One region of the Solibacillus sp. R5-41 genome, then DNA from elsewhere that is predicted to be linked to it. Evidence: riboswitches for the same ligand, from Rfam matches in the RefSeq annotation. Region 1 holds a riboswitch; each other region holds the start of a gene.
What was found. A riboswitch is a leader RNA that binds a small molecule or an ion and turns the genes downstream of it on or off. The one in region 1 is predicted to bind S-adenosylmethionine.

Region 1 (3,150 bases):
TTTGGAGCATTGTCCCCATTGCACCATCGATAATTAATATTCGTTTTTGTAATTGCTCCTGTATTGGATGATTAAGCATTTGTTTGAGCTCCTTTATATTTAACATCAAACGCTTTCACATAGTCGATTAGTTCTAGCGTCATATCGTAGCGTAAAAATGGTGTAATTAAGTAAATTCCATTAAAATACTGACATGCTGTTTCTAAAAGTTCCTTAGCAATTTTAACGCCCTCTTTTGTTGCCGCTTCTTTGTCCTCACCGCAAGCTTCCATACGCGCAAGTACTTCCTCTGAAAGCTTGATACCTGGCACTTCATGGTGAAGGAATTCCGCACTTCTAAATGAAGTAAGGGGCATAATTCCAATATATATCGGCGTCTCTAAATGCTTTGTCGCCTCATAAATCTCTTTAATTTTTTCTTTCGTATAAACTGGTTGCGAAATGAAATAATCCGCCCCGTGTTCAATTTTCTTCTCTAAGCGAGCAACCGCCCGATCTAATACACGCACATTCGGATTGAAAGCACCTGCAACGGAGAAATTTGCCTGCTTGCGCAATGTTTTTCCTGTGAAAGATGAGCCTTCATTTAATTGTTTAATTAAAGAAATTAACTCCATTGATGACACATCATATACACTCGTTGCACCAGGGAAATCCCCAACTTTTGTTGGGTCACCAGTCACCACTAAAAGATCATGCAGCTCTAATGCATCTAGACCCATTAAATGTGATTGTAAACCAATTAAATTGCGGTCACGACAAGTTAAATGTGGCAATGTGCGAATACCGTGCTGCTTCAAAATAGAAGCCATCGCAATATTACTTATACGCGGAGAAGCAAGGGAATTATCCGCCATCATAATAACATCCGCTCCTGCGTTGTATAATTCTTTCGCACCTTCCACGAAGCCATCAATTTCTAAATGTCGTGGCGTATCTAACTCAACAATGACAGAACGTTCGCGCTTTGCTTTTAAATGTAACGGCTCTTGCTTACGTGGCTCAGGTACACGCACAAATTCTGTACGCCCTTGCTTCACTTTTTTCTCTGTAATGGGCTTAATATGAGCTAAACGACTTTTCACTGCCGCAATATGCTTTGGTGTCGTACCACAGCATCCGCCGATTAAACGAACACCTTGCTCGACTAATTCAACCGCAGCACGCGCAAAATAATCCGCCTCTGACTCATAAACAACGCGCCCATCTTCCACATCTAATAAAGAAGCATTCGGGGAAGCAGACAAAAAGGAATTTTCCGGAAGCTCTACACCTTCAAATGATTGAATCGTATGGAACGGCCCTAAGCGACAATTACTGCCGACGATATCTGCTCCTAAAGCGGCAAGCTCTGTTAAAGCCGCATTTAATGACAGACCATTTTGTAAAACTCCTGGATCTTGCATCGTCACTTGTGCAATAATCGGTAAGTCCGTTAATGTGCGTAATAAATGAACACAGTGGGATAATTCCTCAAAATCATAATACGTCTCTAGTAAAAAGCCATCTGGTTGACCTGCAAGAAGTACTTTTGCCTGTTCCTCAAACGCATCTAAAATTTCTGCTAGTGTCACATCATTTTTTCGAACGCCTCGAATACCCCCGATTGTAGCTAACACATATTGTCCTCCAGGAGTTGCAGCACGCTTAGCAATTTGTAATGCCGCTTCATTAAACTCTTGCACACGGTATTCATAGCCGTAACGAGCAAGCTTAATTGCATTGGCACCATATGTATTCGTCTGGATAATATCCGCTCCGGCAGCAACATATTCACCATGTATTTTTTCAATAATTTCTGGTCGCAAAATATTCATTTCTTCATGACAATAATCTAAACCATAGGAATATAATAATGTACCAATTGCGCCGTCAGCTGTTAATACTTTAGTTTTTAAATCCTCTAATAAACCCATTGTATTCACTCCCATATTTACAGTATTTTCAGTCATTTAATGATATAAAAAAGCCTTCTTTCAAAAATAAAAGAAGGCATTACACATTGTAAGTTTAGGTCCCTCTCATCTTCTGGCATTTGCCTGCTGGATTTAGCACCTGACTATTTGTTGGTTGCTGAAGTTTCATAGGGCCAGTCCCTCAACTTCTCTCGATAAGATACATTATGAATTTTTTAATACTAAATCAATTATACCCCGGCATAATTGCATCCGGATTACGATTTATGCTTGCAAAGGGTGTTAACCTAAGTTCGTAACATCCGATGGAAGTTTCAATTCGTTTTAGCAGAGTTTTCTGATTAAAAGAATTAACAGAATCATAACGTTATATGAAAAAAACGTCAATAGCTGTTAGCATATTCAAGCATAACTTTACACAATTGCATTGATTATTTGCTGTGCGGTCGTCTTTCCATTTTGAATACACGCACCAATACCCACACCAAAATACGAGCATCCCGCAAGTAATACGTTTGGATAACGCGTCTCTAAATCCTCTACAACAACACCAAGAGCATCATTATGTGCTAAATCATAACGCGGCATTTGATCGATCCATTTTGTCACATTCACTATTTTTGGTTGTGCTGCAATGCCAAGACTTAAAAGAATATCCTCTCGTGCAACCGTTGTTAGCTCCTCATCAGACATTGCTGCTAACTCTTCATAGCGCGGATTACTATTTTTATAAAATAAGCGTACGAGTAGATTACCTTTTGTCGACGTGTGCTTCCATTTTCGACTCGTCCAAGTAGATGCATTGCATATTAAATCACTATTATGCGAGACGATAAAACCGGTGCCATCTGCTGGCAATACTTCATCTGGTACATCAAAGCCTACATACATCGTAATCACAGATGCCGTTGAAAATTGCGCTAAACTTTTATCTAATGTCTCATCTGCTAATACTTTACGCACTGTGTCATTTGGAACTGCAAGCACAACAACATCTGCTTCTATTATTTTTCCATTTACCACTACCTCATATTGCGACCCCACTTTTCGAACACTTTCTGTTGTGGCATTTTTCATAAATTCAACGTCTGGCAACATTTCCTCAAGTCGATTGATGATAGCAGACAATCCATTTTCAAATGAAATGAACTTTTTATTTGCTGCCTTCTCAAACTGCTCGCGATTTTCCTCAAATCCTTTAATAATCGAACCATAGTCATTTTTATAATCGACT
Region 2 (3,150 bases), 670 kb from region 1:
ATCCTTCTAATTGATTAAGATAGAGCACTTGCTCAAAGGGGGGTTAACCATTTGCAAGTGCGCTATCTTCAAGTAATGTAAACGATGCTGCAACATTATTTACATTACTCAGTTTATAATCCCTATTTTATTACTAGGTTTTATCTTTGTCAATAAACCTTATAAAAATACTTGGTTTTAATTTTGGAAAGCTGCTCCCTAACGAAATGATGAAAGGCAAGCAAGTTTCTTCTATTATATTAAACTTGTGTTTCGATTTCTAAATTAGCGGCTACTTTCGCTAAAGCTTGTTCTAAATCTGCAATAATATCTTCTATGGCCTCCAAACCGATCGATAAGCGAATGAGCTCCTCAGATACACCAGCTACTTTTAATTCTTCAGCTGATAATTGTTGGTGTGTCGTAGATGCTGGGTGGATAATTAATGAGCGCGCGTCTCCTACATTGGCTACGTGTGAGAATAATTCCACGTTATCAATGACTTGGCGCCCTGCTTCACGTCCACCTTTAATGCCAAATGTTAAAATTGAGCCAAACCCGTTTTTCAAATATTTTTTCGCTAGCTCATGTGAAGGGAAATCTTCAAAGCCGTTATAGTTTACATATTCCACAAATGGGTGGTTGCGTAAATATTCCGCTACTTTTAACGTATTTTCATTATGGCGCACGATACGCAGATGAAGCGTTTCTAGGCCTTGTAAAAAGTTAAATGCTGCGTCTGCTGATAATGTAGGACCGAAATCACGTAAAAGTTGAACACGTAGCTTTGTGGCAAATGCAGCCCCTGCAGTGTCAATTCCATAACGAAGTCCGTGATAAGACGTATCTGGCTCTGTAAACCCAAGATGACGCCCTTGTGTCCAATCAAAATTCCCTGCGTCCACGACAATGCCACCAATTGTCGTTCCGTGACCACCTATCCATTTCGTAGCCGAGTGAATGACAACATCCGCGCCAAATTCAATTGGGTTCCCACCATATGGCGAAGCGAATGTGCTATCGATTAATAATGGTAGTCCGTTTTCATGTGCGATTGTAGCAACTGCTTCAATATCTAACACCTTTAAACTTGGGTTACCAATAATTTCTGCATAAACAGCCTTTGTTTTATCTGTAATTGCGTTCCGGAAATTTTCTGGGTTCGTTTCATCCACAAATTTCACTGTAATGCCGTAGCGTGGTAATGTTGTTGCAAATAAATTATACGTACCACCGTAAAGTGAACCTGCTGCCACGATTTCGTCCCCAGCACTTGCTAAGTTTAAAATAGAAAATGCGATAGCTGCTGCACCAGATGAAAGTGCTACTGCGGCTGCTCCCCCTTCTAATAACGCAACACGCTCTTCAAATGCACCAACCGTTGGGTTCATAATACGTGAATAAATATTGCCCGCCTCTTCTAATGCAAATAGTCGCTGCGCATGAGCAGTATCTTTAAATGCATAAGCCGTTGAACGATAAATTGGTACTGCAATCGCACCCGTTACAGGATCTGGCTTTTGACCTCCGTGTAATAATAGTGTTTCTGGTCGTAAATTTGTCATCAATAATAACCTCCAAAATAGTTTTCGATGGTGAAATCGGTGTTATAGAGGAGGAGTTTTTTGAATGAAAAAAACCCTCTTCAGCTAAGAAGAGGGTTTGCAAATGAGCAAGTTTGCCTCCTCTTATCTTTCAAAATGCAAATTGCATCTTGTAGGAAGTAGCACCTTAGTCAGTTCGTCACTCACTGGTTGCCGGGCATCTCAGGGCCTATTCCCTCCGCCACTCTTGATAAGAGTATGTGATTTATGTTCCATCGTTGTTTCACAGTATAAAACAGTTAATATCAGTTCGTCAACAGTTAATTTAAAATTTTCTGATTTTCATAATATTCTATTTAACAAAGCTGTTGAGTCTCATTTCAGCATTATCAATAGTCATCTGAATATAAATCGACTAGAATAAACTTAAAGGAACGTTCCTTTACATTGATTTTTTCATAAGGGGAGAAATTTACATGCAAACAAGAGAAATTTTACGAAGTCACTCATCTGTTCGAAAATATTCAGGTGAGCAAATTTCAAAAGAAACCATTATTGATTTAATCGAAACGGCGCAAATGGCTGCAAGCTCACATTTTGTCCAAGCATATAGCGTTATTTGGGTAACGGATGAGGAGAAAAAAGCAAAACTAGGTGAGTTATCAAAAAATGATTTCCAATTCAAAACTGCGGGTGCTTCTTTCTTATTTTGCGTGGATTTCAAACGTCTACAAGTTGCAGGTCAAATGCACGGCGTTGACATTGTGACAGATTCTGCTGAAAACGTTCTTGTTGGCGTTGCGGACGTTTCATTATTTGCACAAAACTTTGTTATTGCTGCTGAAGCGATGGGCTATGGGATTTGCTATATTGGCGGGGCACGCACAAATCCAGCTGAAATTAGTGAACTATTTAATTTACCTGATTATGTGTTCCCATTATTTGCGATGACAATTGGTACACCGACAAAACGTAATGAAACAAAGCCTCGTCTACCAGTATCGGCTGTGTTGCATGAAAACAGCTATGACGTAGATCAATATGAAACATTATTAGCTGACTATGATGCGATGATGGAAACGTATTACGCAAGCCGCTCTTCCAATCAAAAGATGGCAACTTGGACGAAGCAAATGGCGGATTTTTTAGTCGACCAAAAACGTCCATTTATAAAAGATTTCCTTGCAACAAAAGGCTTTACGTGGAAATAACCGCATGACCTACCCATCATTTTAGCGCTCCGCTAAAATGATGTTTTTTTGAGCTAAGAACATGCCTTCTTTACTAATTGAATCGGTACTTTACATCCATACGGATTTTTAGAATTATTTTTTTAGCATTTCATATTACTCATTATGACTTAGGTTTTTTGTTTCATATTTTGCTATTATGAAGAGACTGAAGTTGTTAGGAGGTAACATAAATGTCGACTCCATTTATTGCGAAATCATTAGAACGCCAACATTTGAAATCTGCTCGAAAATACCCTTTGTTAATTTCAGACATAAATATTGAATTAAATAAAATTCATCAACAAATTACAGATCAAATAGAGCACTCAAAATATGAAGCTGCAACCGCGTTCATCGACCAATATATTGCACATACATCAATTTGGCAACTTAAA
Region 3 (3,150 bases), 520 kb from region 1:
CATATAATTGTCGAAGTTTTGGCACCCATTGAACGCGCCGCTTCAATAACCCCTTTATCAATTTCACGCAAGGCGATCAATACCATTCGCGCATAGAACGGGGCAGCACCAATAATAAGCGCTGGTAAAGCAGCATTGGCACCACGAATTGTACCAAGTAAAAATTTCGTGAATGGGATAAGTAAAATAATTAAAACGATGAATGGAATCGAACGGAAAATATTCACGACTGACCCCGTTAAAAAGTGGACGATTTTATTTGCCCATAGCTGATTATCACTCGTTAAAAATAATACAATCCCGATGATTAAACCGAGTGCGAATGTAACGACCGTTGCTATTGTTGTCATATAAATTGTTTCATAGGTTGCATCGAGCATCTTTGCCCAATCTACATTCGGAAATAATTGCTCAATCATGTCCAATCACCTCCGTTTGAACTTTATGTTGCTCTAGTACATCTAAAGCGGCTTTAATTTGTTCGCTCGAACCTTCAATATGGATAAACAATGTGCCGAGCGGACCACTTGTTGTATTGGAAATTTTCCCATGTACAATATTCACGACAATATCAAATTGCTTAATGATTTGTGATATTACAGGTTGCTCTGTTGTTTGGCCAACAAAGCTTAGCTTCACAATTTTCCCCGATGGATAATTCGCTAAAATTTGCTCGAGTGACGTTTGCATTTCCTGTGTTTCACCAGATATTTGCGACATGAAGTTTTTCGTTATCGGTGCTTGAGGATTTTGGAATACTTGTAGCACCTCGCCTTGCTCTACTACTTTACCTGCTTCCATTACCGCAACACGATCACAAATTTTTCGAATAACATGCATTTCGTGTGTAATGAGTACAATTGTCAATCCAATTTTTTTATTAATGCCGAGTAACAGCTCTAAAATCGAATCCGTCGTTTCTGGGTCCAATGCAGATGTTGCCTCGTCACATAATAAAACTTCTGGATTGTTTGCAAGTGCACGGGCAATTCCGACACGCTGTTTTTGTCCACCTGATAATTGTGAAGGATACGCTTTTCCTCGACCTGCTAGTCCAACAAGCTCAATTAGCTCTTCTACTCGTTTTGCTCGATCTTCTTTTGGTACTCCAGCAATTTCAAGCGGAAAGGCGATATTATCTTCCACTGTACGCGACCAAAGCAAATTGAAATGTTGAAAAATCATACTGATCTTTTGTCGAGCATCTCGTAGCTTTTTCCCCGACGCCTTAGAAATATCATTTCCGTTTACAACGACCGAACCAACTGTTGGTTTTTCTAACCCATTTAACAGTCGAATCATCGTACTTTTACCTGCACCACTATAACCAATAATGCCGAAGATTTCGCCTTGTTTAATCGATAAGTTTACTTGATTTACGGCTGTTAGTTCTCCATTTTTCGTTTTATAAACCTTCGATATATTTTGTAAGTCAATCATCGTTTGAACTCCTTTATTCGAAATAACTTATTCGTTATTTTCATAGCACATTTTTTCGCGCGAGTAGTTTTACCTAATTTTCAACTTGTTCAAAAAGAAAAAAAACCCTTCTACGACGACAAGTAGAAAGGTTTTCACATTTATGTTGAACCGTTCTCTCATCTCTCAAAGTTAAACTTTGTGTGACTTGGCACCTTTTCATCATACAATGCTGGTTGCCGGGCTTCATAGGGCACTTCCCTCCGCCTCTCTTTATAAGAGTAACGCTATTAAGTTTTTTATTATAAATGATACTCTATCACGTCGGCTTAGGAACGTCAATCACTTTTTAACATTTCATACAAAAAAGGTACGGATTGAAATGCATATATTTTTTTCTGCATTTCCCCGTTATTAGCAATGATTAAACACGGCACACTTTCCACCTGTAACTCCATTGCGAGATCACCTAAATAGTTGATATTTGCCATTCCAATTGACAAATCCGGTAATAATTCCTCAATTACTGTTAATATTTTTGATGCCACATCACATGTTCCACACATTGGTGTATATAAGTAAAAGGCACGCTGCCCTTCATTTTGCAGCTGTTGCACCCATTGTTCTCTCGTCCACACTTCCATACTACGATCAACCTTCTTTTACTATAAATTTCGCACGTTTAAGAAGTTCGATTAAAATAGGGGCTGGCGTCTTTGCCACTTCAATATATTGCTTTGGAATAATTAAATGTTGTGCTTCAGAATATGTCCGATTCATCAACTTACGCAATTTCTCTCCATTTTTATCAACATCGAACATCGTTACCATTTCATATTGCTCGTACGGTGTTAATAATGCAATTAATTCATCTTCACTTATCGTGCCATTCGTACAAAGAATAACGACTTGTTCAGCCAATAAAGGGGAAATTTGAATTTTATCTGAACGCCCTTCAACAATAATGCATTTCTCCAATATAAAACCTCCTATACAAACAATCAATTCCCACTCGGCGTCATTCCGTTTGGACGTCTGCTGAATGAAGATAAAAAGACGCTAAAATCTGTACATACAGATTTTAGCGTAAGGAATATTATTGTTCAATTAATTGTGTGTATGCTTCTGCATCCATTAATTCTTCTAACTCTGCATCATTTGATAATTCGATAACAACCATCCATGCTTGCTCGTATGGAGATTCATTAACAAACTCTGGGTTGTCAGATAACTCTTCGTTTACTGATACAACTGTACCTGATAATGGTGCATATAATTCAGAAACTGTTTTAACAGATTCTACGCTACCGAATGGTTGATCTTTCGTAATGTCGTCGCCAACCTCTGGAAGCTCAACGAATACGATGTCACCAAGTTCAGATTGTGCGAAGTGAGTAATGCCGATTGTTGCTTTACCATCCTCAATTTTTACCCATTCGTGCTCTTTTGTATATTTCAATTCTTTCGGTGTGTTCATGAAAACCCCTCCAATTAATATGTAGTACATTCATGTTCAGTTTGCCATATTTCGTTCGGAAATTCAATATGTAACGCCGTTTATTTCCAAGTATTTAAGAAGTCAGACTCCTTAAATCCTAATGTTATTTTTTTACCATCTGTAACAAGTGGTCGTTTAATCAACATGCCATCCGATGCAAGTAATGCTAATTGCTCCGCTTCTGTCATTGTTTCAAGATTATCCTTCAATCCAAGCTCTCGATACTTTATGCC

Region 2: linked by a shared signal. The riboswitch ahead of CSE16_RS01625 (O-acetylhomoserine aminocarboxypropyltransferase/cysteine synthase family protein) and the one ahead of CSE16_RS19480 (bifunctional homocysteine S-methyltransferase/methylenetetrahydrofolate reductase) in region 1 are both predicted to bind S-adenosylmethionine.
Region 3: linked by a shared signal. The riboswitch ahead of CSE16_RS17025 (methionine ABC transporter ATP-binding protein) and the one ahead of CSE16_RS19480 (bifunctional homocysteine S-methyltransferase/methylenetetrahydrofolate reductase) in region 1 are both predicted to bind S-adenosylmethionine.

Annotation. Positions count from the first base shown of each region.
Region 1 covers NZ_CP024123.1:3,944,856-3,948,005, forward strand. The annotation lists gene metH (methionine synthase) at 1-79, opposite strand, end outside; gene CSE16_RS19480 (bifunctional homocysteine S-methyltransferase/methylenetetrahydrofolate reductase) at 72-1,916, opposite strand; SAM riboswitch class I at 2,019-2,117, opposite strand; gene hemG (protoporphyrinogen oxidase) at 2,331-3,150, opposite strand, start outside.
Region 2 covers NZ_CP024123.1:331,339-334,488, reverse strand. The annotation lists gene CSE16_RS01625 (O-acetylhomoserine aminocarboxypropyltransferase/cysteine synthase family protein) at 240-1,544, opposite strand; SAM riboswitch class I at 1,665-1,780, opposite strand; gene nfsA (oxygen-insensitive NADPH nitroreductase) at 2,000-2,734, shown strand; gene CSE16_RS01615 (hypothetical protein) at 2,947-3,150, shown strand, end outside.
Region 3 covers NZ_CP024123.1:3,423,145-3,426,294, forward strand. The annotation lists gene CSE16_RS17020 (methionine ABC transporter permease) at 1-419, opposite strand, end outside; gene CSE16_RS17025 (methionine ABC transporter ATP-binding protein) at 412-1,440, opposite strand; SAM riboswitch class I at 1,596-1,701, opposite strand; gene CSE16_RS17030 (thioredoxin family protein) at 1,758-2,063, opposite strand; gene CSE16_RS17035 (toprim domain-containing protein) at 2,071-2,397, opposite strand; gene gcvH (glycine cleavage system protein GcvH) at 2,516-2,896, opposite strand; gene CSE16_RS17045 (arsenate reductase family protein) at 2,977-3,150, opposite strand, start outside.